2 linked regions of the Rhizobium rhizoryzae genome follow. The protein of the gene in region 1 interacts with the protein of each later gene in a pairwise test. Links are inferred from orthologs where the notes say so. Each region holds a gene or a part of one and is shown in the gene's direction. Other genes may lie near its edges. The genes, in order: G6N80_RS12485 and G6N80_RS20680.

Region 1 (12,355 bases):
TTCCGGTTGCGGACATGGTGCGCGTCAAGGCGAAGCTCGACAAGTCGAAGTCGCGCCTGCTCGGACCAAACTGCCCGGGTATCCTGACACCGGAAGAGTGCAAGATCGGCATCATGCCGGGCTCCATCTTCCGCAAGGGTTCGGTCGGTATCGTTTCCCGCTCCGGCACGCTGACCTACGAAGCCGTGTTCCAGACTTCGAATGAAGGCCTTGGCCAGACGACGGCTGTCGGCATCGGCGGCGACCCGGTCAAGGGCACCGAGTTCATCGACGTGCTGGAAATGTTCCTTGCGGACGAAGCCACGACCTCGATCATCATGATCGGCGAAATCGGTGGTTCGGCCGAAGAAGATGCGGCTCAGTTCCTCATCGACGAAGCCAAGAAGGGCCGCAAAAAGCCGATGGCGGGCTTCATCGCAGGCCGCACTGCTCCGAAGGGCCGCACCATGGGTCATGCCGGTGCTGTCGTCTCCGGCGGCAAGGGTGATGCGGAATCCAAGATCTCTGCCATGGAAGCAGCTGGTATCAAGGTTTCGCCTTCTCCGGCACGTCTCGGCAAGACACTGGTTGAAGTCCTCAAGGGCTAGCGCCAGATAAGTTGCGAGTATCAAGCTTTAGGCAGGCGAATCAGTCGATGGTTCGCCTGCCTCAGCCGCAAAAAGGGCCTGTTCCGCAGTTACGCCCGCGGCACTACGAATGAAAGCGATAACCGGCGCTTGAAGATCCGGTTTCAAGATTACGTCAGGAGGCGGGCGTTACGTCCGCGGTAGCACCATGGCACGGCAAGAAGCCAACGAGCAGTTCCTTATCACCTCGTTCCTCGACGGCGCGAATGCTGCCTATATCGAGCAGCTCTATGCGAAGTACGAGGACGATCCCAATTCGGTCGGTCCGGAATGGCAGTCCTTTTTCAAGGCGCTTGCCGATAATCCGGAAGACGTGAAGAAGGCCGCCAAGGGCGCCTCCTGGCAGCGCAGGAACTGGCCTATTCCGGCAAACGGCGAACTGGTTTCCGCGCTTGATGGAAACTGGCCGGTCGTCGAGAAGGCCATCGAAAAGAAGGTTCAGGCCAAGGCCGAGGCAACCGCAGCCGCCGCCGGAAAGCCAGTGGATGCGACGGAAGTCCTGCAGGCAACGCGTGATAGCGTTCGCGCCATCATGATGATCCGCGCCTACCGCATGCGCGGCCACCTGCATGCAAAGCTCGATCCGCTTGGCCTTGCCGCACCGGTCGAAGATTACAACGAGCTGTCTCCAACCGCCTATGGCTTCACGGAAGCCGATTACGACCGCAAGATCTTCATCGATAATGTGCTGGGTCTGGAATATGCCACGATCCGCGAGATGCTGGAGATCCTGCAGCGGACCTACTGCTCGACGCTCGGCGTTGAATTCATGCATATCTCCAACCCGGAGGAAAAGGCCTGGATTCAGGAGCGCATCGAAGGCCCAAACAAGGGCGTCGAATTCACGGCGAACGGCAAGAAGGCAATTCTGTCCAAGCTCATTGAGGCCGAAGGCTTCGAGCAGTTCATCGACGTCAAGTACAAGGGCACGAAGCGCTTCGGTCTCGACGGTGGTGAAGCGCTCATTCCGGCTCTTGAGCAGATCATCAAGCGCGGTGGTCAGGACGGTCTGGAAGAAGTCGTTCTCGGCATGGCGCATCGTGGCCGTCTGAACGTTCTGACGAACGTGATGCACAAGCCGCACCGCGCCGTGTTCCATGAGTTCAAGGGCGGTTCCTTCAAGCCGGATGAAGTCGAAGGTTCCGGCGACGTGAAGTACCACCTCGGTGCTTCCTCTGACCGTGAGTTCGACAACAACAAGGTTCACCTGTCGCTGACGGCCAACCCGTCGCACCTGGAAATCGTCAACCCGGTCGTGATGGGCAAGGCGCGTGCCAAGCAGGACATGCTGACCAAGAGCTGGGATGGCGACATCATTCCGCTCAAGGAGCGCGCAAAGGTTCTGCCGCTGCTGATCCACGGTGATGCGGCGTTTGCCGGTCAGGGTGTCGTCGCTGAAATTCTCGGCCTGTCCGGCCTGCGCGGTCACCGCGTGGCTGGCACGATGCACTTCATCATCAACAACCAGATCGGCTTTACGACGAACCCGGCCTTCTCCCGTTCGTCGCCCTATCCGTCCGACGTTGCCAAGATGATCGAGGCCCCGATCTTCCACGTCAACGGCGACGATCCGGAAGCGGTGACCTACGCGGCCAAGATCGCAACCGAATACCGCATGAAGTTCCACAAGCCGGTTGTTGTGGACATGTTCTGCTACCGCCGCTTCGGCCACAACGAAGGCGACGAGCCCGCGTTCACGCAGCCGAAGATGTACAAGGTCATCCGCGCCCACAAGACGGTGACGGAACTCTATGCCGAGCGTCTGATTGCCGAGGGTCTGATCACCGACGGCGAATTCCAGAAGATGAAGGCCGATTGGCGTGCCCATCTGGAGCAGGAATTCGAGGCTGGCCAGAGCTACAAGCCTAACAAGGCCGACTGGCTGGATGGTCAGTGGTCCGGCCTGCGTTCGGCTGACAATGCCGACGAGCAGCGTCGTGGCAAGACGGCCGTACCGATGAAGAGCCTCAAGGAAATCGGTCGCAAGCTGTCGACCGTTCCGGACGGCTTCAACGCGCACCGCACGATCAAGCGCTTCATGGAAAACCGTTCGCAGATGGTCGAGACCGGCGAAGGGATCGATTGGGCGATGGCGGAAGCGCTGGCCTTCGGTTCGCTGGTCACGGAAGGCCACAAGATTCGTCTGTCCGGTCAGGATTGCGAGCGCGGCACCTTCTCGCAGCGTCATTCGGTTCTCTACGATCAGGACACGGAAGAGCGTTACATTCCGCTGGCAAACCTGGCTCCCAACCAGGCCCGCTACGAGGTCATCAACTCGATGCTTTCGGAAGAAGCGGTTCTCGGCTTCGAGTACGGCTACTCCCTGGCGCGCCCGAACGCCCTGACGCTTTGGGAAGCCCAGTTCGGTGACTTCGCCAACGGTGCGCAGGTCGTGTTCGACCAGTTCATCTCGTCGGGTGAGCGCAAGTGGCTTCGCATGTCCGGTCTCGTCTGCCTTCTGCCGCACGGCTACGAAGGTCAGGGTCCGGAACACTCTTCGGCACGTCTCGAGCGCTGGCTTCAGATGTGCGCGGAAGACAACATGCAGGTCGCGAACTGCACGACGCCTGCCAACTACTTCCACATCCTGCGCCGTCAGCTGAAGCGTGATTTCCGCAAGCCGTTGATCCTGATGACGCCGAAGTCGCTGCTGCGCCACAAGCGCGCAACGTCCTCGCTGGCGGAAATGGCGGGCGAAAGCTCGTTCCACCGTCTGCTGTGGGATGATGCGGAAGTGATCAAGGACGGCCCGATCAAGCTCCAGAAGGACAACAAGATCCGCCGCGTTGTGATGTGCACCGGCAAGGTCTATTACGATCTGCTGGAAGAGCGTGAAAAGCGCGGCATTGATGACATCTACCTGCTGCGTCTGGAACAGCTTTATCCGTTCCCGGCCAAGGCGCTCATCAACGAGCTGTCCCGCTTCCGCCATGCCGAAATGGTCTGGTGCCAGGAAGAGCCGAAGAACATGGGTGCATGGGCATTCATCGATCCGTATCTCGAATGGGTTCTGGCGCATATCGACGCCAAGTACCAGCGCGTTCGCTACACGGGTCGTCCGGCAGCCGCTTCTCCGGCAACGGGCCTGATGTCCAAGCACCTCGCACAGCTTGAAGCATTCCTCGAAGACGCGCTCGGCGGCTGATTTCAGCCGCCCCGCCTTCACTCGTAAAACACGATATCGGATTTAAAACGGAAACAGATCATGGCCACCGAAATTCGCGTCCCTACTCTTGGCGAATCCGTCAGCGAGGCAACCGTCGGCACCTGGTTCAAGAAGGTGGGCGACACGGTCAAGGCTGACGAGCCGATCGTCGAACTGGAAACCGACAAGGTTACTGTCGAGGTTCCGGCGCCGGCATCCGGCGTTCTCACGGAAATCGTCGCTCAGGCCGGCGAGACCGTTGGTCTCGGCGCGCTGCTCGGCCAGATTGCCGAAGGTGCTGCCGGTTCTGCTTCGGCTCAGCCTGCCGCTGCCCCGGCGGCCGCTCCGGCCCCGGCTGCCCAGCCTGCCGCCGCCGCTGCACCCGCAACGTCCTCGATGCCCGCTGCTCCGGCTGCGGCAAAGCTTGCTGCCGACAACAACATCAACACGGCTGATGTTGATGGTTCCGGCAAGCGCGGCCAGGTGCTGAAGGGCGATGTGCTGGCGGCGATCGCCAAGGGTCCGGTGGCTTCCGCACCGGCTCCGGTTGCTGCCGCTCCGCGCGCACCGTCTTCCACGGACGATGCTGTTCGCGAAGAGCGCGTGAAGATGACGCGTCTGCGCCAGACGATCGCCAAGCGTCTGAAGGATGCACAGAACACAGCTGCCATGCTGACCACCTACAACGAGGTGGACATGAAGGCGGTCATGGACCTGCGTAACCGTTACAAGGACGTTTTTGAAAAGAAGCACGGCGTAAAGCTTGGCTTCATGGGCTTCTTCACCAAGGCTGTCACGCACGCCCTGAAGGAACTGCCAGCCGTCAACGCCGAAATCGACGGCACGGACATCATCTACAAGAACTATTGTCACGTCGGCATGGCTGTCGGCACTGACAAGGGTCTTGTCGTTCCGGTCATCCGCGATGCGGACCAGCTGTCGATTGCTGGCGTCGAGAAGGAACTCGGCCGTCTCGCCAAGGCTGCACGCGACGGTTCTCTGGGCATGGCAGACATGCAGGGCGGCACCTTCACCATCACCAATGGTGGTGTTTACGGTTCGCTGATGTCTTCGCCGATCCTGAATGCGCCGCAGTCCGGTATCCTGGGCATGCACAAGATCCAGGATCGCCCGGTCGTGGTCGGTGGCCAGATCGTCATTCGTCCGATGATGTATCTCGCGCTGTCCTACGATCACCGTATCGTTGACGGCAAGGAAGCGGTGACCTTCCTTGTTCGCGTCAAGGAAAGCCTGGAAGATCCGGAACGTCTGGTTCTCGATCTCTGATCTTTGAATAAGACGCCCGCGAAGAGTGTTCGCGGGCGTCTCGTCATTCTCAATTCGATTGTCTGATATCGAAGAAGCTGCGCCTGCTGCGCGCTTCATGGTCGTTCGAACGCCGAAAACGAGGTAGACAGAATGGATCCGATCGCTGCGCATGCAACGCCCTACATGGCGCTTCTGGTTTGCAGCGTCGTGCTGCTGATCGTTCATGTCATGCTGCAAGGCTTCTTCGCGACCCGTGAACTGGGACCGAAATGGAATGCCGGTCCGCGCGATGAAGGTCTGAAGCCCAAGGCTCCGATCGCCGGTCGCGCCGAGCGTGCCTCATTGAATTACCGCGAAACCTATCCAGCCGTCGTGGCACTGATCCTGGCTCTGGCCTTTTACAGCGATGCTCGCGGTATCGGTCTGATCGGCGGATGGGTCTGGTTCCTGGCGCGCATCGCCTACATCCCGCTTTACCTTCAAGGTATTCCAAAAGTCCGCTCGTTGATCTGGATGGTCTCGCTGCTCGGCATCGCCATGATGGTCGTCGGACTGATAGTCTAGAACCCAGTCTGTAGGAGCGATGATGGCACACGAAAAAGTTCTGCTGGTCACGGGTGGAAGCCGGGGTATTGGTGCTGCGGTTGCGCTGAAGGCCGCCGAACAGGGCTGGTCCGTGCTTATCAACTACGTCTCGAATGCTCAGGCAGCAGACGCTGTTGCTGCGAAGATCCGTAGCCTTGGTGGGGCTGCCGAGATCGTACAGGGCGATACCGGCAGTGAAGATGGAATTGCAGCGATCTTTCGTGCGGTTGACGAGAGATTCGGCAGGCTCGACGGCCTCGTCAATAATGCAGGTGTTGTCGATCAGACGGCCCGCGTCGACGAGATGTCACGCGAGCGGCTGGACCGCATGTTTGCGATTAATGTGGTGGGCAAGATCCGCTGTGCTTCGGAAGCGGTGAAGCGGATGTCGACGCGTCATGGCGGGCAGGGCGGCAGCATCGTCAATCTGTCCTCAATGGCGGCGGTTCTCGGCAGTCCGGGTCAGTATGTGGATTACGCCGCTGCCAAAGGCGCTGTGGACACGTTTACCGTGGGCCTTGCGCGGGAAGTTGCTGCCGAGGGTGTGCGGGTCAATGCAATCCGCCCCGGTATTATCGATACTGATATCCATGCATCCGGTGGGCTACCGGATCGCGCAAAAGATCTGGCACCCAGCGTGCCAATGCAACGCGCCGGAACGGCAGATGAAGTGGCGGAGGCGGTTCTTTATCTGCTCTCGCCTCATGCATCCTATGTGACTGGCACAATCATGAACGTGAGCGGCGGCAGATAAGCCGTCTTAAGCAGAGGAATTTGATCAATGGCATATGATCTGGTCGTTATCGGTACGGGCCCTGGCGGCTATGTCTGCGCAATCAAGGCAGCACAACTCGGCATGAAGGTGGCCGTCGTCGAAAAGCGCGCGACCTTTGGCGGTACCTGCCTCAATGTCGGCTGCATCCCCTCCAAGGCTCTGCTGCATGCCTCCGAAGTCTTCGCGCATGCCAAGCACGGCATGGCGGATCTGGGTGTCGAAGTGTCTGGCACAACCCTCAACCTTGAAAAGATGATGGGCCACAAGGACGCGACCGTAAAGGCGAACGTCGATGGTGTGGCCTTCCTGTTCAAGAAGAACAAGATCGACAGCTTCATCGGCACCGGCAAGATCGTTTCCGCTGGCAAGGTCTCTGTCACCGGCGCCGACGGTCAGGTCCAGGAGATCGAGACGAAGAACATCGTCATCGCGACCGGTTCTGATGTGGCTGGCATTCCGGGCGTTGCCGTCGAGATCGACGAGAAAGTCATCGTGTCCTCCACGGGCGGTATCGCGCTCGAAAAGGTGCCGGGCCATATGGTTGTCGTCGGCGGCGGCGTTATCGGTCTCGAGCTTGGTTCCGTCTGGTCTCGCCTCGGTGCAAAGGTAACGGTCGTCGAGTATCTCGACACGATCCTCGGCGGCATGGACGGCGAAGTGTCCAAGCAGTTCCAGCGCATCCTCGGCAAGCAGGGCGTCACCTTCAATCTCGGTGCCAAGGTTACCGGCGTTGAAAAGACGGAAGCGGGCGCAAAGGTTACCTTCGAGCCTGTCAAGGGCGGTGAAGCGCAGACCATCGATGCCGATGTCGTGCTCGTTGCAACGGGCCGCAAGCCCTACACGGCTGGCCTTGGTCTGGAAGAGGCAGGTGTTGCTCTCGATAACCGCGGTCGTGTGGAGATCGATGCTCACTACCGCACAAATGTTGCGGGCATCTATGCCATTGGCGATGTCGTCAAGGGACCGATGCTGGCGCACAAGGCGGAAGACGAGGGCGTTGCCCTTGCGGAGATTCTCGCCGGGCAGCATGGCCATGTGAATTACGACGTCATTCCGGGCGTCGTCTACACCCAGCCGGAAGTGGCTTCGGTCGGCAAGACGGAAGAAGAACTGAAGGCAGCCGGTGCTTCCTACAAGGTTGGCAAATTCCCGTTCACGGCCAATGGCCGTGCGCGCGCCATGCAGGCGACCGAAGGCTTCGTGAAGGTTCTGGCCGACAAGGAAACGGATCGCGTTCTGGGTGTGCACATCATCGGCTTCGGTGCGGGTGAAATGATCCACGAAGCAGCCGTGCTGATGGAGTTCGGCGGTTCGTCCGAAGATCTGGGTCGTACCTGCCACGCGCACCCGACCATGTCCGAAGCCGTGAAGGAAGCGGCCCTGGCCACGTTCTTCAAGCCGCTCCACATGTAATCGACCGGCCTCATCGAAGGTCATACGTCAGACACCCCGCCGGCTCACGCAGGCGGGGTTTTTTGCGTTCTGCGTTCAGCCAGATTGCAGGTTTTACGGCCATAACCCGATTGCTGAAGCCAACCAGATTTCTGCGCCTCCCGGCGATGGGCGTCTGGTTCTGCTTCGAGGGACATCGACTGCATTTGAAGAGGTGATGTATGAACCCGGTTTCTTATTCAATTCCCCAGCGGGCGCTTCATTGGGGCATGGCAGCGCTGATTTTATTCAATTTGCTTTTCACGGAAGGCATGGAGCATTGGCACCACCTGGTTAAGCGAGGCCAGACTGTAACGCCGGATGATCTGGCAAGCGCGAATATTCACGCGTACGTCGGCATCGCCATTCTGGTGCTCGCTGTCGTGCGCATTGGTTTGCGTCTGGTGCAGGGCGCGCCGCAGCCGCCCGCGCAAGAGCCACCACTGCTCAAACTCGTCGCGCAGGCGACGCATGGCTTACTTTACGTGCTTCTTTTCGCAATGCCGCTGAGTGGTGCTGCCGCCTATTACTTCAACATCGGTTCAGCGGGTGACTTGCATGCCGACGTGCTGAAGGTGGTTCTGTGGCTTCTGCTCGGCGCGCATATTGCCGGCGCACTGGTCCATCAGTTCTATTGGAAGACCAATGTTCTGGCTCGGATGACACGGGGTGCCTAGTCCGCGCGGGTGACGGTGAAGCCTTGCTTTCTCAGCAGAGCAACAAGGCCTTCGTCACCCACCAGATGCAGGGCTCCAACGGCCATGAATGCACCGCCTGCGTTCAGCATGGGAAGGGCGCGGTCCACCATGGTGTGATTGCGCTGACGGACGATCCGTTCTTCGAATTCGGCATAGCCTTCGCCTTCGGCTCCGTCGGGGGCCAGCGACTTCAGCATCGGCATCGTCATGCCAATGTCGCCGGCCAGATACAGGTCGCGCATCGTGACGCTGACATCATCCATCTTGGAGCCAAGCCCGATCATCTCGATCAGCGACTTGATATGGAAGTCGGTCGGGATAGACGCCATTGCGGAGAGCTGCTCCTGCATGGTTTCAAGGCCTTTGACCGGGATATTGGCCCTTATCGCGTCGTCGGCGATCTTTTTGTCCAGGAATGCGGCGCCCTTTGCTTTCCGGCTGAGCTCGCAGGCCGGCAGTGCCAGAAAGCTGGAAAGCATCCATGGCTGCATGCGTGATACGGCCGTCAGCGGTATGCCTCGCTCCTTGAGAGCCGTCTCCAGTTTTGCCTTGTCTTCCGGCGCGAGAAAATCCTGGATGGATTTTCCATTCATCATCATCGTCAGTTCCGGACGCGCCAGCATGCCCGCCATGGCTTTCTTTTCATCCAGGATTTCATCGGACTCGATGATGACGACCTTGGACTTGGAGAGCGCATAGGGCGCACCTGTCGGCATCTTCAGGACGCTCGGATCCGTCACATGCATGGTGCCCAGCAGCCAGGACGGTGCGGTACCCGGCTTCTCGACCTTCCAGAAGACACCCTTGCCGTTTGCCACCTCGGCGCCTTCGGCCTGAATGGATCGGTAACGTGCCGGATCAGTTCGCTCCATCTCGCTAAGCAGATTGCTACCCCGGCAAATGTCCTCTGCCGATCTTGCCTGGGCGGCGAAACCCAGCACGACGAAGAAGGAAATCAGGGCCAATACGTGGATCAGGGCGATCATGCCGAGGGCACCGCTGCTGATGACGGATTGATGCAGACCCCGGGTCAGGAGACGACGGAGGACGAAGAAATGGGGTGCGCGCGTGTTCATGGTCGTTACCCTAGTGTCCCAAGATCGCTGCAGTCTTAACGGATATGGTTAATGCCGTGGCCGCGTGATCATCCGCGCAGGAATCGATAGAATTCATGCGCGCGGATGCGCACGGTCATAGACTTCCAGCAAACGAGCGGCATCCACGCCGGTATAAACCTGGGTGGTGGAAAGGCTGGCATGGCCCAGCAATTCCTGGATCGTTCGCAAATCGCCACCGCCGGCCAGAAGATGTGTTGCGAAGGAATGGCGAAGGGCGTGGGGCGTTGCGCTGTCCGGCAGGCCCAAGGCTCCGCGCAGCTTCTGCATTTCGCGTTGAATGATTGCGGGCTGCAGCGGTCCACCCCGTGCGCCACGAAACAGTGGTTTCTCTGCCTCCAGCTCAAAAGGGCAAAGCGTCTTGTACCGCGCGATGGCATCCAGAACGATCTCCAGCAGCGGAACGAGCCGGGTCTTGCCTCCCTTGCCGGTAATCCGGATCGATTTTGCGTCCGGTGGCAAGTCGGCAGGGGTCAGCGAAAGGGCTTCGGAAATGCGCAGGCCACAGCCATAGAGAAGTGTCAGGAGCGCTGAATCTCTCGCGGCAATCCAACCCTCTTCCTGCAACTGCGCCTGTGTGCTGACCACTTCAAGGGCTTGCCGGTCGGTGAGGGGCTTGGGCAGCGATTTGGGCTGGCGCGGCGCCCGGATGGCGCCAGCGGCCGCTGCATTGATAAGGCCCTTTCGCTCGAGATAGCGCAGGAACGACCGCAGACCGGCGAGGTGACGCCCAAGGGACCGGGCACCCGATCCATCCCTTCGCCGTTGTGCCAGAAAAGCGCGGAGATCGGCTGTGCGCAGAGTATGAATCTCGGCGAGGCCCGGTGGGTTGCCGAAATGGACGGTCAGGAACTGGAGGAACTGACGTGTATCCCGCTCATAGGCCGTCAGCGTGTTTGCAGAGAAGCGTTTCTCGTTGGCGAGGCTGTCCAGCCATTGCCGCCGATGGTCCAGAAGTTCGGGCGTCGCCAGAATGAGGATCTCGTTCATCGTCGCTCCGTATGTGTCCGACATTGGCTCGCAGAGTCACAATTGAGCATTACAATTTGATTAAGCATGCAGAATTTGTCGCTGCTGCCTGTGTCGATCCCCAGTCCCCGGTGGAAAAAGCGGCCTTGTCATGGTTCCCTTTTGTTCTTCTTCGGGGCATGGTCCAGCCCGATGACGCAAGATTCGCATAGCCTGTTCGGCGCCCTGTTTGACACACCGGCGTCCAAGCGCGTTGTACCCGTTCTGGTGCCTCTGCCGGTGCCGGAAGCCTATAGTTATGCCGTGCCGGAAGGCATGGCGGTCGAAGCCGGTTCTGTCGTGCAGGTGCCGATCGGTCCGCGCCAGCACATTGGTGTCGTGTGGGACGAGCCGGAGGTGCGCGATAACCAAAAGGCATTGGATCCGAAGAAGCTCCGGGCGATCGATCAGGTTTTCGATTGTCCACCCCTGACGAAAGACATGCGGGAATTCATCGAATGGGTATCGGCTTATACACTGTCTCCGCCCGGACTGGTGGCCCGCATGGCAATCCGTGCTCCTGCGGCACTGGAACCAGAGCCGATGATCGAGGCATTGCGGTTCACAGGCGGTGAACCTGATCGCGTGACCCCTGCACGTCAACGCGTTCTTCAGACGCTGGAAGACGACATTCCCTGGACGCGGAGCGGCCTTGCGCATGCTGCCGGTGTTTCGCTGAGCGTCGTGGATGGTCTGGTCAAACAGGGACTGTTCGAGACTGTCTTTCTTCCGCCGCCGCCGGTCGTTGCCGTTCCCGATCCGGACTATGTCGCGCCGCGCATCGATGGACCGCAGAAGCAGGCCGCCTCCGAGCTGGTGGAAGCGGTGCAAACGGCTGGCTTCTCGGCCTCTTTGATCGATGGCGTGACCGGGTCGGGGAAAACGGAAGTCTATTTCGAAGCAATTGCCGAAGCTTTGCGTCTGGGGAAGCAGGTTCTGATCCTGTTGCCGGAAATCGCACTCACTTCAAGCTTTCTGGAACGGTTTCAGGACCGCTTCGGTGCCAAGCCTGCCGAGTGGCATTCAGATCTTGCGCCCCGCATGCGGGAAAAAGTGTGGCGCGGTGTCGTGACCGGCGAGGTGCGTGTCGTGGCCGGAGCGCGGTCCGCTCTCTTTCTTCCCTTTGAGGAGCTTGGTCTTATCGTTGTCGATGAGGAGCATGATCCCGCCTACAAGCAGGAAGACCGTATCTTCTACAATGCGCGCGACATGGCCGTGGTGCGGGCCCGCATTGGCAAATTTCCCATCGTTCTTGTGTCTGCCACGCCGTCCGTCGAAAGCCAGGTCAACGGCCAGAGCGGTCGATATCATGTCGTTCATCTGCCGACGCGATTTGGCGATGCGGCCATGCCGGACCTGCATCTCGTTGACATGCGGCGGCATCCGCCTGCCAAGGGTGGCTTTCTCTCGCCCGTCATGCTGCGGGCCATTGGAAAGACGATCGAGAAGAAAGAGCAGGCGCTTCTGTTTCTCAATCGGCGTGGTTATGCGCCGCTGACGCTCTGCCGTGTGTGCGGGCATCGCTTCCAGTGTCCGCAATGCTCGAGCTGGCTGGTTGAGCATCGGTTCCGCAACCAGATCCAGTGCCATCAATGCGGCTATTCGGAGAAAACGCCGGAGGCCTGTCCCGAATGCGGCACCTTCGATCACCTGGTCGCCTGCGGTCCGGGCGTCGAGCGGATTGCCGAGGAAGTGGAGCGTCA
Region 2 (15,417 bases), 1.7 Mb from region 1 along the record:
GACAGGTTGACCATGGCATCGCGCGCACTGAACATTCCCAATCTTCTGACCTATGCGCGTATCGTAGCCGTACCGGTCGTCGTGGCGTGCTTCTTCGTCGAAGGGCGCCTCGAAAGCTCCGATGTGGCACGCTGGACCGCTCTTGCAATCTTCGTTGTTGCATCCATCACGGACTACCTCGACGGCTATCTGGCGCGCATCTGGAACCAGACATCGAACATCGGGCGTATGCTGGATCCGATTGCCGACAAACTGTTGGTTGCTTCGGTCCTGTTGCTGATGGCAGCAGATGGCACGATTGCGGGCTGGTCACTATGGGCGGCGATCACCATACTCTGCCGCGAAATTCTGGTGTCGGGCCTGCGAGAGTATCTGGCCGCGTTGAAGGTCGCCGTGCCTGTGACGCGCATTGCCAAGTGGAAAACCACCTTGCAGATGGTCTCCATCGCATTCCTGCTGGCAGGGGATGCCGGGGACAAGGTTCTGCCCTACACCACCGAAATCGGTCGTGCCTTCCTTTGGATCGCGGCTATTCTCACGATCTACTCCGGCTATGATTATTTCCGCGCCGGTCTCAGACATGTGGTGGATGAAGAATGAAGGTAAAGCTCGTCTATTTTGCCTGGGTTCGGGAGCGGATCGACAAGCCGGAAGAGGAAATCGACATTCCGGAGACGGTCGTGACTGGCCGGGATTTGCTGAATCACCTGAAGACCTTGGGCGAAGAATATGAAGCGGCACTTCAGTATCCGGAGGTGATCCGCCTCGCCATCAATCAGGAACATGTCGACCACGACGAACCCATCACCGGAGCGCGCGAAATCGGCATATTCCCACCGATGACGGGTGGATAAGAAAATGGTGGCTCTGAAGCCCTTCATCCGCGTCCAGCGCGAAGATTTCGATCTGCAAACCGAGATCGCGATGTTGACAGAAGGGCGACAGGACATTGGCGCCGTCGTGACGTTCACTGGCCTCTGCCGTGATGAAGGCGGAAGTCTGAACGCTCTTGAACTGGAACACTATCCCGGCATGGCGGAAGCGGAAATGGCCCGCATCGCAGAACTGGCGATCGCACGCTTTTCCCTTCTCGGCCTCTCAGCCGTCCATCGTTACGGCAAGATTGCTCCTGGCGAGAACATCGTACTGGTCATTGCCGCCGCATCTCATCGACAGGCCGCCTTCGATGGTGCGAATTTCGTTATGGATTTTCTGAAGACGGCAGCTCCCTTCTGGAAGAAGGAGCACCTTGCAAATGGCTCCACGGGCAACTGGGTCGCGGCAAAGGATGCCGATGACGCCGCGCGCGACAAGTGGCTCAAGCCATAGGCTTTTGCTGGCGCGTTATCACCAGCAGCAAAGCGAGCAGGGAAATCAGGGCCGCATCTCGCCACACCATGGGTGCAAAGGCACTCCAGAAGGTCTCACCGAAGGCAAAGATAGCCGCACCCACAGCTGCACGCCACGGGTGAAGATGCCCGCCCGCCGCGGAAATCAGAACGATCTTCAATCCGAAAATCAATCCGGCACCAAAGCCCATCGTACCGTAGTGCATGGTGGCCAGAATGCCGCCCAGCCCCGCCAGTAGAGCGCTCAACACGTAGGTTTGCGTAAACATCGCGCGGGAATTTACGCCGCACAGTTCCGCCGCCAGCCGGTCCTCCGACACGGCTCTCCAGTTGCGACCCCATCGTGACAGCGCCACAAATACGGCGGCTGATACGAGAAGGATCAGCACGGCGCCGGTATTCACCAGTTGCAAAACGGTCGATGTCACGGGCGACGCGAGGTTTGGCATGATTGCGATGCCTTGGTTGAGGAAAGGCGGCAGCCAGAGTTCCTGTGTTCCGGAGGCAAGCCGCGCGCCCTCCATCAACACCAACAAGAGCCCAAGCGACGCGACCGTGAAGGCATTTGGAGAAACTGCCGAGAGTGGCGCTGCGATCCGGTGACCTATGAGAACGCTCAGAGGCACGACGAGTGCAAGCGTAAGAACGGCTCCGGCGGCCAGCGAGGCGGCGAATGTCAGAAACAGGATGTTCCATCCGGCATGGGCCCCGAGCAGGAATGCATGACCGGAAAAAGCAAACAGCGCGCCGTAGGTTAAATCCGCCCGCTTGGTGAGTGCAACCGACAGGGCGTAGCCAAATGCGAGGAGCGCATAGAGCGCGGACAGTGGCACCGCGTTTGCAAACTGTTGAAGTGCGTAGTCCATGCCCGTCCTCCAGGCTCGAAATATAACTGGTAAAACGTCTTTTGCCAGTTATATTTCCGATATGAGCTTTTCCTGGACACCCCATCGTTTTGTCGGCGGCGCCTTGGCACTGGATGTTGCCAATAGCGTCATTCTGCGCATGGACCCCGCACGCAGCTTGGATCGCTTCGCCGTGCCGGAGCAATTGGCGAGTTTTGCGAATGCTGCTTGTGTTCTTTCCGCAGAGCGGGAACGCTGGGCGCAGTTGCGGCCGGTTCAATCCGGCAATGAGCAGACCTTTCTGACATTCCGCGAGGCAGTTGACCGCTATTTTCGCGGCCTCGCGACAGCGAACGATGCACAGCTTTTACTTGCCGATCTGCTGGATCAGGGATCAAAGCTTTTGCGCAGCAATCCCACCGCCGGCTCGCTGGAAGCGGAAACGGTTCATTCAGCCCTGCGGCTCCTCAGCCTTCCTGATCCGCAACGTCTGAAGATCTGCGGCCACTGCGGCTGGCTTTTCCTCGACCGCAGCAAGAACAAGAGCCGCTTCTGGTGCGACATGGCCGTCTGCGGCAATCGTACCAAGGCCAACCGCCATTATCGCCGCAAGAAGACTGGAGATACGGCATGATTAGAAAGGTTGTAGCCTTATGCCTCACACTCGTTCCACTAACGGCTTGCCAGCGAGAAACGGAAAACAAGATTGCCGAGTTCAGCGGTCATATCTTCGTTTTCAACTACAGGCTTTCGAAGGCGAACTATGTCGTCACTCTCCGGCCTCTGGAGCAGCCCTTGAGACCGGGAACTGCAACGGCCTATTTCGACAACCCGCGCGGCGGTGATCCCCTCGTAGCTCGCCAAACACTCTATCCGAATATGACGAAGATCGTTCTGGAGAGTCCCGACCTCCAATGCGTCAAGGAAGGCAAAGCCTACCACATCAGGGTTGAGATAGCGGGTTCAGATGGCAGGGTTCGCCAGACACTGGAAACCGATCTCGTCGCGACCATCGATCAGAGTGTTCTTCCGGCCAATTCCCTGGTCGTTGGTCCGGCTTATGACCTCAATCCACAGGTGTTCAAGCCAAATGATGCCGTCGATCTCTCGCCTGTCCAGGGATGCCCGGCCTAGGGACTGGTGACGAGATCATCTTGTCTCGTCACACGCTTCCCGATACATCATATCCATAGATGAAGGGGAGCGATGCATCACAATGTTTGAAGGTTTGTCCGCATTTCCGACTACGCCGACCAATGCAGACGGAGAAGTCGATGCCGTTGCATTGGCCCGAGTTCTGGACCGACTGGCGGAGGCGAAGGTAGGGTCCATTGGATTGCTCGGCAGCACCGGTGCCTATGCCTACCTTTCACGCGAAGAAAGACGCCGTGCGGTTGAGGCTGCAAAGGAAAGCATTGGCGAGCGCGTTCCGCTGCTTGTGGGCGTAGGAGCTTTGCGGACGGATCACGCACAGCAATTGGCACGAGATGCGGAGGCGGCGGGAGCCGATGCGCTTTTGCTGGCACCGGTCTCCTACGCGCCCCTCACACAGGAAGAGGTTTATCAGCATTTTGTTTCTGTATCGAATGCGACCGGCCTGCCGATCGTGATCTACAACAACCCGACGACGACCAGATTCCAGTTCAGCCTCGACCTCATCCAGAAGCTGGCGATAATTCCCAACATCGCAGCGATCAAGATGCCGCTGCCGGGTGAGACCGCTTTCGCGGACGAAATCAGAAGCTTGCGCGCCCTTGCTCCATCCGGCTTCAGCATCGGCTACAGCGGAGACTGGGGTGCGGCCGATGGCCTGCTGGCCGGTGCTGAAGCGTGGTATAGCGTTGTGGCGGGCCTGCTCCCCCAACCTGCGCTGGCATTGACGCAGGCGGCTATCGCAGGAGACCGAGCCGAGGCAGAACGGCTGAATGCTATGTTCGAACCTCTGTGGTCGCTGTTCAAGGAATTTGGCAGCTTTCGCGTCATGTATGCGATCGGCTCGCTGCTCGGTCTGTTTGAAGCCGAACCTCCTCGCCCTGTCCTGCCCGTTCCCGCGAGCGCCAGACCTCGCATAGAGGCGGCGCTGGACGAGTTGCGCTGAGAAAGACCGGGAGCGACAGCCCGCTTAAAAGCCCTCAAGCACCAGCTTGCCCCGCGCTTTTCCGCTTTCAAGAACCGCATGCGCTGCTTTGAGGTTTTCCGCATTGATCGGACGGATGACCTCGGTCAGCGTCGTCCGGATTTTGCCTGCGTCCACCATGGCTGCGACTTCGTTGAGCAGTTTGCCCTGCTCGTCCATGTCGGCGGTCTCGTTCATCGAGCGTGTAAACATGAATTCCCAATGGACGGAGGCCGACTTTCGCTTGAAGGGCATTATATCCATCACGGCAGGATCATCGATAAGCCCCACGCGGCCCTGTGGGGCAAGCAGGTCCGCTATATCTGCGACGTGCAATTGCGTTTCGGTGGTGGAAAAGACAAAAGCCGGTTGGCCGATATCGAGCTCCGCGACTTGCGGTGCAATCGGATGGCTGTGGTCGATGACGTGGTGGGCTCCAAGCTCTTTTACCCAGGCTTGGGTTTCCGGACGTGATGCCGTTGCAATGACTGTCAGATCCGTCATTGCCCTCAGGAGTTGGATCGCAATAGAGCCGACACCGCCCGCGCCACCAATGATCAGTGCGCAATGCGCAGCACCTGGCACCGGCGTACTGACCTTGAGCCGGTCGAAAAGCATTTCCCACGCCGTAATGGCTGTCAGCGGCAGGGCAGCTGCCTCCGCATAGGAAAGCGTGGAGGGCTTTCGTCCCACGATACGTTTATCGACCAGATGAAATTCGCTATTGGCACCCTGACGATCCAATGCCCCTGCATAGTAGACTTGGTCGCCCACCACAAAGTCCTGGACGCCTTCACCTATGGCCACCACCTCGCCAGCAGCATCCCAACCGAGAACCTTCCATTGGCCGTCTTCAGCGGAGGCCCGGCGGCGAACCTTTGTATCGACAGGATTGACAGAAACGGCCTTTACCTTGACGAGCAGGTCACGGCCACTGGCGGCGGGCGTGTCTAGCTCGACATCCATCAGGGCATCTGCTCGATCCAGCGAACCCGCAGTTTGATACGCAATAGCCTTCATCTCGATTTCCTTTTTCAATCATATCAGCGAGGATATAAGGGCGCGAGACGGAAAGAAAACCACGTAAAAAGCCGCCCGAGATGTTTCCCGGACGGCTTGAGAATTGGCTTTCGGATCGATTGATCAGCCGACGATTTCGGTTTCAGCGAACCAGTAAGCAATTTCCTGAGCGGCTGTTTCCGGAGCGTCAGAGCCGTGAACCGAGTTCTCACCGATGGAGAGAGCAAAGGTCTTGCGGATGGTGCCTTCAGCAGCCTGAGCCGGGTTGGTTGCACCCATGATTTCGCGGTTCTTGAGGATCGCGTTTTCGCCTTCCAGAACCTGAACGACCGTCGGGCCGGAGGTCATGCCTTCAACGAGTTCGCCGAAGAAAGGACGTTCCTTGTGAACAGCGTAGAAGCCTTCAGCTTCGCGCTTGCTCATCCAGACGCGCTTGGAAGCAATGACGCGAAGGCCATTTTCTTCGAAAACCTTGGTGATAGCGCCCGTCAGGTTACGCTTGGTTGCGTCCGGCTTGATCATGGAGAAGGTGCGTTCAATCGCCATTGCCTGAAATTCCTCAGTTGTAGGGATAAGTGGGCGGTGTTTAGCCGCCCCGAATCGCGAAAACAAGGGGGTTCCGGCAATTTCACGCAGCCGTCATACGTCAGAGCTGAGAAGATTGAGCTTCAGGCGACCGCCCTGCCCTTTGCGCCATGCAGGTCCAGGCACCGCTCGAACCATTCAGCGACCGAATGATCCCTCGAGATTGCAAGCGAGCCGGTCGTGATCCGCAACCACTGGAGCGCACCAAACAGGATATAGTCCGCAAACAGAGGTGTTTCTCCGCCCAGATACGGCTGGAACTTCAACATATGCCGCATCGGCTCCAGTTGCGCAGTGAGATCGGTTATCGCCTGCGGACGACCGGCTTCGAACTCCTCCAGCTTGCGACCCAACCTCTCTTCACGGCTGGTGCGGAAATAGGTCTGGTCTTTCTCGTCCAGCATGTCGTGGATATCCTTGATCGCAATGCGCGAAAGCACCGGATGGACCAGCATCTGCGAGTAACCTTCTACGAAGCGTGCCAGTGCCTTGCCACCCTCGCCGCCAAACAGCGTCGGACGGTTGGGATAGGTATCTTCAAGATAAACTGCAATATCGAAGCTGTCGCGGATCAGGAGATCACCGTCGCGCAGAACCGGCACGGTTTTGGAGAACCCGTTTTCCAGCTTGGGAACTTCAGTGAACGGCACCGGCCGCTCGACATATTCAAGCCCCTTATGCTCCAGAGCCATGACGATCTTCCAGCAGTGCGGCGAGAAAGGCCTGCTCACATCGCGACCGCAGAGCGAGTAGAGAATTCTGGTCATGGCATTGGTCCCCTCATCTGGTTGGTGCGGCATTCAAGCGCCTGGCGCACCGTCCTGCAAATCATCATTTTTGATCGGTCTCATCTGCAAAGATAATCGAAGCCTCAGCCAAACGTTCCTTCGCCTGCACCTGATCCACTCATTCTCTTGCCAACCCCTGATTCTTCGGCCAAAACCGCGGCCATGATTACGATTACCGATCTTTCCGCACGCGTCGCAGGCCGCCTTCTTCTCGATCACGCCAGCGTCAGCCTTCCCACCGGCACGAAAGCCGGCCTTGTCGGGCGCAATGGCGCGGGCAAGTCCACGCTCTTTCGCGTCATCACCGGCGAGATGGCCTCCGAAAGCGGCTCTGTATCTCTCCCAAAGAATGCGCGGATCGGTCAGGTCGCACAGGAGGCCCCCGGCACCGAGGATCCTTTGATTGAAATCGTTCTGGCAGCCGACAAGGAACGGACGGCTCTTCTGAAGGAAGCGGAAGCTGCGACGGACCCGAACCGGATAGCTGAAATCCAGATGCGCCTCGTCGACATCGATGCGCATTCTGCGGAAGCTCGCGCGGCCAGCATTCTGGCGGGTCTCGGTTTCGACGCCGAAGCACAGGCGCGTCCGGCCTCATCATTTTCCGGCGGATGGCGCATGCGCGTGGCCCTGGCAGCGGTGCTCTTCTCGCAGCCGGATCTCTTGCTGCTGGACGAGCCCACGAACTATCTCGATCTCGAAGGCACGCTCTGGCTTGAAGATTACGTACGGCGCTATCCGCATACGGTCGTCATCATCAGCCACGACCGCGATCTTCTGAACAACGCCGTGAACGCCATTGTCCACCTCGACCAGAAGAAGCTGACCTTCTATCGCGGCGGCTACGACAGCTTCGAGCGACAGAAAGCGGAAAACGACGAACTACAGATGAAGGCCAAGGCGAAAAATGACGCCGCCCGCAAGCATCTGCAAAGCTTCATCGACCGTTTCCGGGCGAAGGCCACGAAGGCGCGTCAGGCCCAGAGCCGCATCAAGGCACTGGAGCGCATGGGCACTGTCGCGGCGGTCATCGAGGATCACGTTCAGCCGATCACGTTTCCGGAGCCTGAGAAGCAACCGTCTTCGCCCATTGTCGCGATCGACAAGGGTGTCGTGGGTTATGAGCCAGACAAGCCGATTCTGAAGGGCATCAATCTGCGCATCGACAACGATGATCGCATTGCCCTTCTCGGGTCGAACGGTAACGGCAAGTCCACTTTCGCGAAGTTTATTTCCGGAAGACTGGAAGCGCAGTCCGGCAACCTGCGGGTCGCCCCGAACCTGAAGATCGGGTTCTTCGCGCAGCACCAGTTGGACGATCTGATACCGGAACAATCGCCTGCCGATCATGTACGCAGGCTGATGCCGGATCAGCCCGAAGCGAAGGTTCGCGCCCGCGTGGCCCAGATGGGCTTGGCAACAGAGAAGATGGACACTGCCGCCAAGGATCTGTCTGGCGGAGAAAAGGCTCGCCTGCTCATGGGGCTTGCCGCGTTTCACGCTCCAAACCTTCTCATTCTCGACGAGCCGACGAACCATCTGGATATCGATAGCCGCAGGGCGCTCATCGAAGCGCTGAATGATTACAACGGCGCTGTGATCCTCATCTCACACGATCGCCATCTGATCGAGGCCACGGTGGATCGCTTGTGGCTTGTGAACGGGGGAACGGTCGCGCCCTTCGACGGCGATCTGGAAGACTATCGCTCCATCGTTGTTGCTTCATCACGCAAGAAGGACGAGAAACTTTCGACGGGTGTTGACGATAGTGTCTCCAAGTCCGATCAGCGCAAAGCAAACGCAGAAAAGCGCGCATCCCTCGCTCCGCTCAAGAAGCGCATCAACGAAGCGGAAGCACTGACTGCGAAGCTTGAAAAGCTGATCCAGGCTCTGGACGTTGAACTGGCAGATCCCAAGCTTTACGAGAAATCACCCGCCAAGGCGGCGGAGAAAGCAAAGCAGCGAAGTGATGCTGCTGCAAAACTTGCTGAAACAGAAGAACTCTGGCTCGAACTTTCTTCTCAGTACGAAGAAGCTCTGTCTTCATGACGCTTTGGCGGATTGATTAAATATGACTACAGATCTGCTTCACGTTCCTTGCGTGGGGCATCGATTATTGCCAGAACACTGCGATTGCGTTTTTTAGGTGTGTAGAAATCCTATTGCAGCTTTAGGAATATCTTAAAGCTTGGAACACATCATGGTTTAGAAAGCTGCGCAGAATGCACGGAAAGGTATTGCCTCGTGCAGGGTGCGCACTGTGCGCTCAAAGCGCATTTCGATAACATTTGATCATTGGCGTGTGCCCCTGGTGCGCGCAGCATTCAGCGTGCCTGCACAGCATCGCGCGATGCGTCTGTGCGTCTTGCGTCGAGCGAATGAACGCTCGCCCGGTTGTTTCGTGCGTAATCTCCATGATGGAGCGGACCGCTTTCCCTGATTGAACTGGACACATACATGCTTCGGACAATCTCGCTGAAAACGTCGTTGACCTCCGCCTTTGCGCTGCTTCTTTGCCTGCTGCTTCTGCAAGGCGGCTTCGCACTTTCGACCATGCGAAACATCTTCGGGAATGTTGATGGGCTTGCCCACGATGCGGTTCCAAGCGTCGACATTACGAACAGGTTGAATATCTCCATCGCAAATCTGCGCGGTCTGCAGACACGCCACATCCTGACAACCGATCCGCAGGCGATGAAGGATGCTGACGCTGCCTTGACGAAGGAAGTGAAGAAGCTGAAGGACCGGATGGCGACCTATGCGCCCATGATCTCGCTTGATGTCGAACGCAAGGCTTTCGCCGGGTTTACCGCTGCTGCCGACGAATATCTCAAGCTTAACGACAGACTCGTCAGCCTCTCGCGCGCCGGCGACAAGCAAGCCGCAGCATCGCTGCTTACGGGCGACATGGTGAAAAGCTACGAGTTGATGGACAACTATGCCGACGAGTTTCGCGATGCCAATGTCGACGAAGCCAAACGGATGTATGCGGAAAGTGCCACCCAGTTCAATAAATCCCTCATTTCGAACGGGCTTGTCCTCCTGGTTGGTATGATCGCTGGTATCGGAGCCACCATTTTCGTGTCGCGGGAAGTATCCCGCCCTATCGACCGGATCACAAAGCTGATGCGCAAGCTGGCCAATGCGGAGTTCAAGGTCGAGATCCCCTACCTCGACCGGAAAAACGAGATCGGCGACATGGCCAAGGCTGTTCAGGTGTTCAAGGAGAATGGTATCCGGGTTCAGCAGATTGCCGAGCAGGAAGCCGCTTTCGGCGAAAAATGCGACGAACTTCGCCAGGATATCGGCCATATGGTTCAGGCGGCGATCGAGGGAGATTTCTCTCGCCGTATGACCATCACCTATCATTTCAAGGAGCTCAATGCGTTCGCTTCTGGAATGAACGAACTGGTGGGCAACATTGAAGCAGGTCTCTCTGAAACCCGCAGAGTGATGAGCGCGCTTGCAACCGGTGACCTGACCGAGAGCATGCAGGGCAAGTTCAGCGGGGCCTTCTTCGAATTGCAGCAGAACGTGAATTCCACAATGGACACGCTGCGCGCCATCGTTTCCGAGGTTCGCTATTCCATTGACCAGATCAATTCCGGCTCCGGCGAATTGCGCTATGCGTCCGACGATCTGGCGAAGCGCACAGAACAGCAGGCCGCAGCCCTTGAAGAAACTTCGTCCGCGCTGGAAGTCATTACATCGGCTCTTCGTCAGTCGACGCAGCGTGCTGGTGATGCCGCCAAGAAAGTCGATCACGCTCGCGTCAGCACGGAGAATTCAAGTGTCGTCGTGGGTGATGCCATTGCCGCGATGGAGCGAATCGAGGCCGCTTCCGGGCAGATCGGACAGATCATCAATGTTATCGACGAGATTGCATTCCAGACCAATCTCCTCGCTCTGAACGCGGGCGTCGAGGCGGCACGCGCGGGCGAAGCGGGCAAGGGCTTTGCGGTTGTTGCGCAGGAAGTGCGCGAACTTGCCCAGCGTTCCGCCAATGCGGCCAAGGATATCAAGGCGCTCATCACCAAGTCGGGCGAGGAAGTGGGTGCCGGAGTTCGTCTCGTGACAGCGACGGGTCAGGCTCTATCCCAGATCCGAACGCATGTGGAAAGCATCAACGAGGAAGTTCATTCCATCGCCAGCTCTTCCAACGAGCAATCGAGCAGCCTGATGGAGATCAACCAGGCGCTTGGCCAGATGGACCAGGTAACCCAGCGCAATGCGGCGATGGTGGAGGAAACGACCGCCAGCACCAACAAGCTGGCGGACGATGCCTACCACCTCTCCAATCTGATTGCGCGGTTCAAGCTGGAGCGAGCTGGCCACGGCTCGCAACAGGGGTTCGCGAACAGCAACTCCCGGTCGGGCAGCGTTCCAATGGTTGCCGCCGGTAGAGGCTGATTTCAAAATGACCAACTGACCGGGCGCATTTCGGCGTCCGGTCGGTCTTTTGGACGGAAGATCAATTCGCAACGGGATTCACTTTGTCTTGCGATGCTCTATGGTCCTGCCTGTGATTTGCAGGAGTTGACCATGGAAAAGCCCGTCGCAGAGGATCTCTTTCTGGAGCAGGACACGGATCCTGAAACCCTTGCCTTCGTGGAGGCCCGCAATGATGCCTCAGCCAGCGTACTGACAACGCCGCACATGGAAGAGACCGCCAAGGCAATCCAGGCCTTGATGGAGCGCGAAGACCGACTCATCATCCCAAGCCGGCGCGGCAATTGGTATTTCGATTTTCACCGCACTGCTACCAATCCGCTCGGTCTGTGGCGTCGCCTGCCCGCAGATCTGGAGCCATCGCCGGACGCGCCTTGGGAAACCGTATTCGATGTCGACGCCTTCTGCGAGCTCGAAGGCAAGCGCTGGATTTTCGGCGGTGCAATCACCTGCCCTCTCCGGCCGACACGAGTTCTCCTCCGCCTTTCCGACGGCGGTTCCGACCTTTCGAGGCTGCTGGAATTCGATACGGAAACCAGAGCCATCGTCGAAGGCGGCTTCGACACGCCAGCTGTCCGCTCCCATGCCAGCTGGCTGAATGCCGACGAGATCTGCTATTTCGGCTCGATCGATGAGGACTCGGCCACCCAATCCGGATGGCCGCGCGTTGGACGCAGGCTGACCCGCGGAACCCGGCCCGAAGATGCGCCACCGCTCTATGCGGGCGAGAAGGCTGACGTCAGTGCCTATGCATTCGTTCTGCATCCGGAGTTCAACATGACTGGCCAAGCTGAGACCCGGTCGATCCATGTTTTTGTTGCCAACCATCAGATCGGAAAATCCAGCGTTCACGTCGGCCCCTCTCCTGCCGACCTGAAACGCCTGCCTCTGCCGGTTGACATGGATTTCGACATCAATCGCGGTTTCTTGGTCTGGCTTGCGAAAAGCGATGAGCAACTGGCGATCGGAACCTTGGCCTTGCAGAAGCTCACGCCTTTCTCGAGCGAGCCCCTGGATCAGAACCGGCGTATTCTGTTCGAGCCAAAGCCAGGCAGCGCGATCAGCCAGTTTGCACTACTGAGGGACTGGATAGTCTATGTTATCGAAGACCGGCTCCAGCCGTCTCTTTTCGTGCTCGATCTGACCGATGCGAATGCACAGCCGATCAGGATCGATTTGCCGGATGGATTCGAAGCCGTATCATTCTCATCGCAATACTCCGATCTTCATCTGGGAACTGACCGTGTATGGGTCACCGGGCGAGGCTTTCTCACGCCCCCCACCTGCTTCGAGTTGGATCTTTCGGATCACTCTTCACTGCCTATCCTGAAGAATGGCCGCTCGGCTCCAGCCTATTTTGATGCGGAGGGCATGCAGTCTCTCCTTCTGGAAGCGACTTCCGAAGATGGCACGCAGGTTCCCTATCATCTGGTCTTGCCGAAAACCTGGGAAGACGGCGAGCTTCCGGTACTCATTTACGGGTATGGTGGGTTCAGCGTACCCCTTTCCGCCGGCTACTCCGGCGTAACCGGTGGTTGGCTTCAACAGGGCGGTGCCTACGTGCAAGCCTATATCCGTGGCGGAAGCGAGCTCGGCCCTGACTGGCACACCGTTGCCAAGCGCGAGGGCAGACACAAGGCCTTCGAGGACTTTGTGGCCATCGCGCGAGATCTCGTAAAGCGCGGTTATTCGAAACCAGCGCGCATTGCCTGCACCGGCGGCAGCAATGGCGGCCTGCTGACAGGTGTCATGTTGACGCGCTATCCTGATGATTTCGGCGCTGTGTGGTGCCGTGTCCCGGTCCTCGACATGATGCGCTTTCACGAGTTCCCGGCAGGACGGGCATGGATGGATGAATATGGCGATCCTGACAAGCCGGAGGATAGAGCCTTCCTGCTCGACTATTCTCCGCTCCAGAATGTGCAGCCTGCTGCCGTCAAACGCTACCCGCCGATCTATATCGAAAGCTCGAGCAATGACGACCGCGTTCACCCTTCCCATGCTCGACGCGTTGCAAAGCGTCTGGAAGAGGCCGGACATCAGCCTCTGTTCCATGAATATGGTTCAGGCGGGCACGGTGGTGCCGGAAATTCCGCCGAAATGGCTCGACGTACCGCCATGGGCTACAGCTTCCTCCGACAGACGATCATGAAGCCGTGAAGGCAACCGTAAGTCAGCTATTTCAAGCATTCCTCAAGGCGTTTTTGACCGCCCCACTTGAGGAATGCAGCTTGCGTCGCCTTCACCATCGCCGCCTCTTGATTTGCCTCATACTTGACCCGGGGGATGCTTGAGCCAAAGAAAACCCAAATCACACCAGAGTCCATTTGGCCTGCAAAACGATTGGCGCGAGTTATGTTATCTGTGATCGGCAAGCCCGCCAAAGCTCTAGCGAGCGCTGGAGTACCCTCGCCTATACGTGGGCCGGCATCGCCTACAACAAATGGAACAGGAATCTTTGTGTCTGTTCGAATGGCAACTCCGAAGGATCCCATCAGGACACCATGCTTAGTCAGGACCTTACTAGATGGGATCACTGCCGCAGGTACTCTTAAGGGATGCACGTAGCGTTGCTGCGCCGCGACGTCTTTAATGGTTTCGTCTGCCAGTTTTGTTGGCGATACATAAAAACCACTACCGTCAGCTTGCTCGACAGGAACAACTCCCTTTACAAGCTTGCTGTTGATGGTAACCGCATCAACCCCTAAAATGCCGTACCAACGAACCACACCGACCGATGGATCTTTCCATTTCGAAGATCCAATCTTAGCTACATCCTGCATAAATTTGCCGGTGCATGTGCGATTATCGATGGAGCCGTGATATTTATCACCGGTAGGCAGGTTAACTTCACCCGCATTACAAAGATGAATAAGGGCTCCTGCCGCGGCGTTTAGAGGATGATATGCTTTAGCGTAGCCATCGATGTTAATATGCAGCTTGGACGTACCAAGGATCGTATCGTCGTCTAAAACAATAGCGGAGTTGAGACCTTTTATACCCCCTATTGGTTCACCCCTGCATCCTGGGGAAGCGTGTACTTGAATAGGTGCCAATACTAAAGCTAGCACAATCTGTAGAAATAATGGCTTCATCCCACTCTCCCAAAAGCTGAGAGCAGGCTATCGCAAAAATAGAAATTTTCAACCAGATTCTAAGCGTATCTACTTGAGTACATCGAGGGCAGCCATCTTGAAGTAATTGCGCCGCAATCAGGCACCCTCAATGTTACTCTATTCCCTATGAGGAAGTTCAGCTCTTGAAGCCGCCATGGAAGGCAATCTGGCCCACCGGATGACGCGGGCTTGGCACTTCACGCGCCTGCAATGCCTCGGGCAGCAGAGACGCATCGCCCTGCTTGCCGATAGCGACCGATGCGTGCAGCACATGATTTTCGGGCAGATTGACAGCCTTTGCCATCGCGTCCTTGTCGAAGCCAGCCATGGCATGCGCGGCAAAACCGGAGATATGCGCCTGCAGCGCGAGATAGCCCCAGGCGGCGCCGGCATCAAACGTGTGGCTGCCGTTATCGACAGCTTCGGTCTTGCCCGGAGGTACCATCTTCGTTTCGCTGGCGACGATCACGAGAGCCGATGCAGTCTTTGCCCAGGTCTGGTTGAACGGCAGCAGAGCGCCGAGAATTGCATCCCATGCAGCATCGCCGCGCAGGGTGTAGATGAAACGCCAAGGCTGCGCGTTGAAGGCAGAGGGCGCCCAGCGTGCTGCTTCCAGAATGGTCTGAAGGTCATTTTCACTGATTGTTGCCTCGGTAAATGCACGGGGCGACCAGCGGGCTGGAAAAATGTCTGAAACAGGATGATCGGCCTTGCGGGTATTTGTCGTCATTAAGCGGCTCCAACTAGGATTACCAAAAACTCCCGCCCATCAGCTAGCAATACCTTTCGCATCGCACAAGCGAGGGAGAGTTGCTTTCCGGACGAATTAACTCAGGCTTTTTTGACCCAACGGCCTTCCGGAGATTGCTGCCAATAGGTCAGAGCATGGCCTTGAGCCTTCAGGCTCTTCCACTGCTCTCGCGCCCCCTCCAGTTGGGCATTGTCGTAGCCATCGAACATGAAGACCACGCGCTCATAGGGCGCAAGTTCAGGAGGCTGCGCTCCATCCACGATGAAGCGCACGCTTGCTGCGTTGGCGTTGGCCAAACTCTCCGTTAACAGAACAGGCTGATCGCGCTCAAACGCATCCCCATCCGCGCCATGGGGCAGGAAACTGTCCTCTCGAAACGTCCAGAGGTGCTGATCCAG

The links.
Region 2: the proteins of G6N80_RS12485 (region 1) and G6N80_RS20680 interact in binary tests that used the Escherichia coli proteins (3 or more experiments, as listed by UniProt). The link is inferred for Rhizobium rhizoryzae from one-to-one orthologs.

The regions. Positions count from the first base shown.
Region 1 is NZ_CP049250.1:1,325,578-1,337,932, forward strand. The notes cover bases 422-3,971. They hold G6N80_RS12485 (2-oxoglutarate dehydrogenase E1 component), read left to right. Parts: upstream 422-774; coding sequence 775-3,771; downstream 3,772-3,971. Other genes in these bases: sucD (succinate--CoA ligase subunit alpha), read left to right, coding at 422-587; odhB (2-oxoglutarate dehydrogenase complex dihydrolipoyllysine-residue succinyltransferase), read left to right, coding at 3,832-3,971. In the rest of the region: more of sucD, read left to right, coding at 1-421; more of odhB, read left to right, coding at 3,972-5,058; G6N80_RS12495 (MAPEG family protein), read left to right, coding at 5,191-5,604; G6N80_RS12500 (SDR family oxidoreductase), read left to right, coding at 5,627-6,379; lpdA (dihydrolipoyl dehydrogenase), read left to right, coding at 6,407-7,813; G6N80_RS12510 (cytochrome b), read left to right, coding at 8,014-8,508; G6N80_RS12515 (TraB/GumN family protein), read right to left, coding at 8,505-9,515; G6N80_RS12520 (tyrosine recombinase XerC), read right to left, coding at 9,699-10,634; G6N80_RS12525 (primosomal protein N'), read left to right, coding at 10,806-12,355. UniProt on the Escherichia coli protein: E1 component of the 2-oxoglutarate dehydrogenase (OGDH) complex which catalyzes the decarboxylation of 2-oxoglutarate, the first step in the conversion of 2-oxoglutarate to succinyl-CoA and CO(2).
Region 2 is NZ_CP049250.1:3,054,302-3,069,718, forward strand. The notes cover bases 6,425-9,308. They hold G6N80_RS20680 (ABC-F family ATP-binding cassette domain-containing protein), read left to right. Parts: upstream 6,425-6,865; coding sequence 6,866-8,752; downstream 8,753-9,308. Other genes in these bases: G6N80_RS20675 (glutathione S-transferase family protein), read right to left, coding at 6,425-6,682; G6N80_RS20685 (HAMP domain-containing methyl-accepting chemotaxis protein), read left to right, coding at 9,161-9,308. Also shown: pgsA (CDP-diacylglycerol--glycerol-3-phosphate 3-phosphatidyltransferase), read left to right, coding at 13-600; moaD (molybdopterin converting factor subunit 1), read left to right, coding at 597-854; G6N80_RS20640 (molybdenum cofactor biosynthesis protein MoaE), read left to right, coding at 859-1,329; G6N80_RS20645 (branched-chain amino acid ABC transporter permease), read right to left, coding at 1,319-2,215; G6N80_RS20650 (CGNR zinc finger domain-containing protein), read left to right, coding at 2,277-2,828; G6N80_RS20655 (hypothetical protein), read left to right, coding at 2,825-3,328; G6N80_RS20660 (dihydrodipicolinate synthase family protein), read left to right, coding at 3,411-4,292; G6N80_RS20665 (zinc-binding alcohol dehydrogenase family protein), read right to left, coding at 4,317-5,330; ndk (nucleoside-diphosphate kinase), read right to left, coding at 5,454-5,876; more of G6N80_RS20675, read right to left, coding at 5,999-6,424; more of G6N80_RS20685, read left to right, coding at 9,309-11,113; G6N80_RS20690 (prolyl oligopeptidase family serine peptidase), read left to right, coding at 11,246-13,312; G6N80_RS20695 (hypothetical protein), read right to left, coding at 13,330-14,247; G6N80_RS20700 (nitroreductase family protein), read right to left, coding at 14,405-14,998; G6N80_RS20705 (DNA polymerase III subunit chi), read right to left, coding at 15,100-15,417. UniProt on the Escherichia coli protein: Genetic data indicate it may be involved in ribosome assembly or function.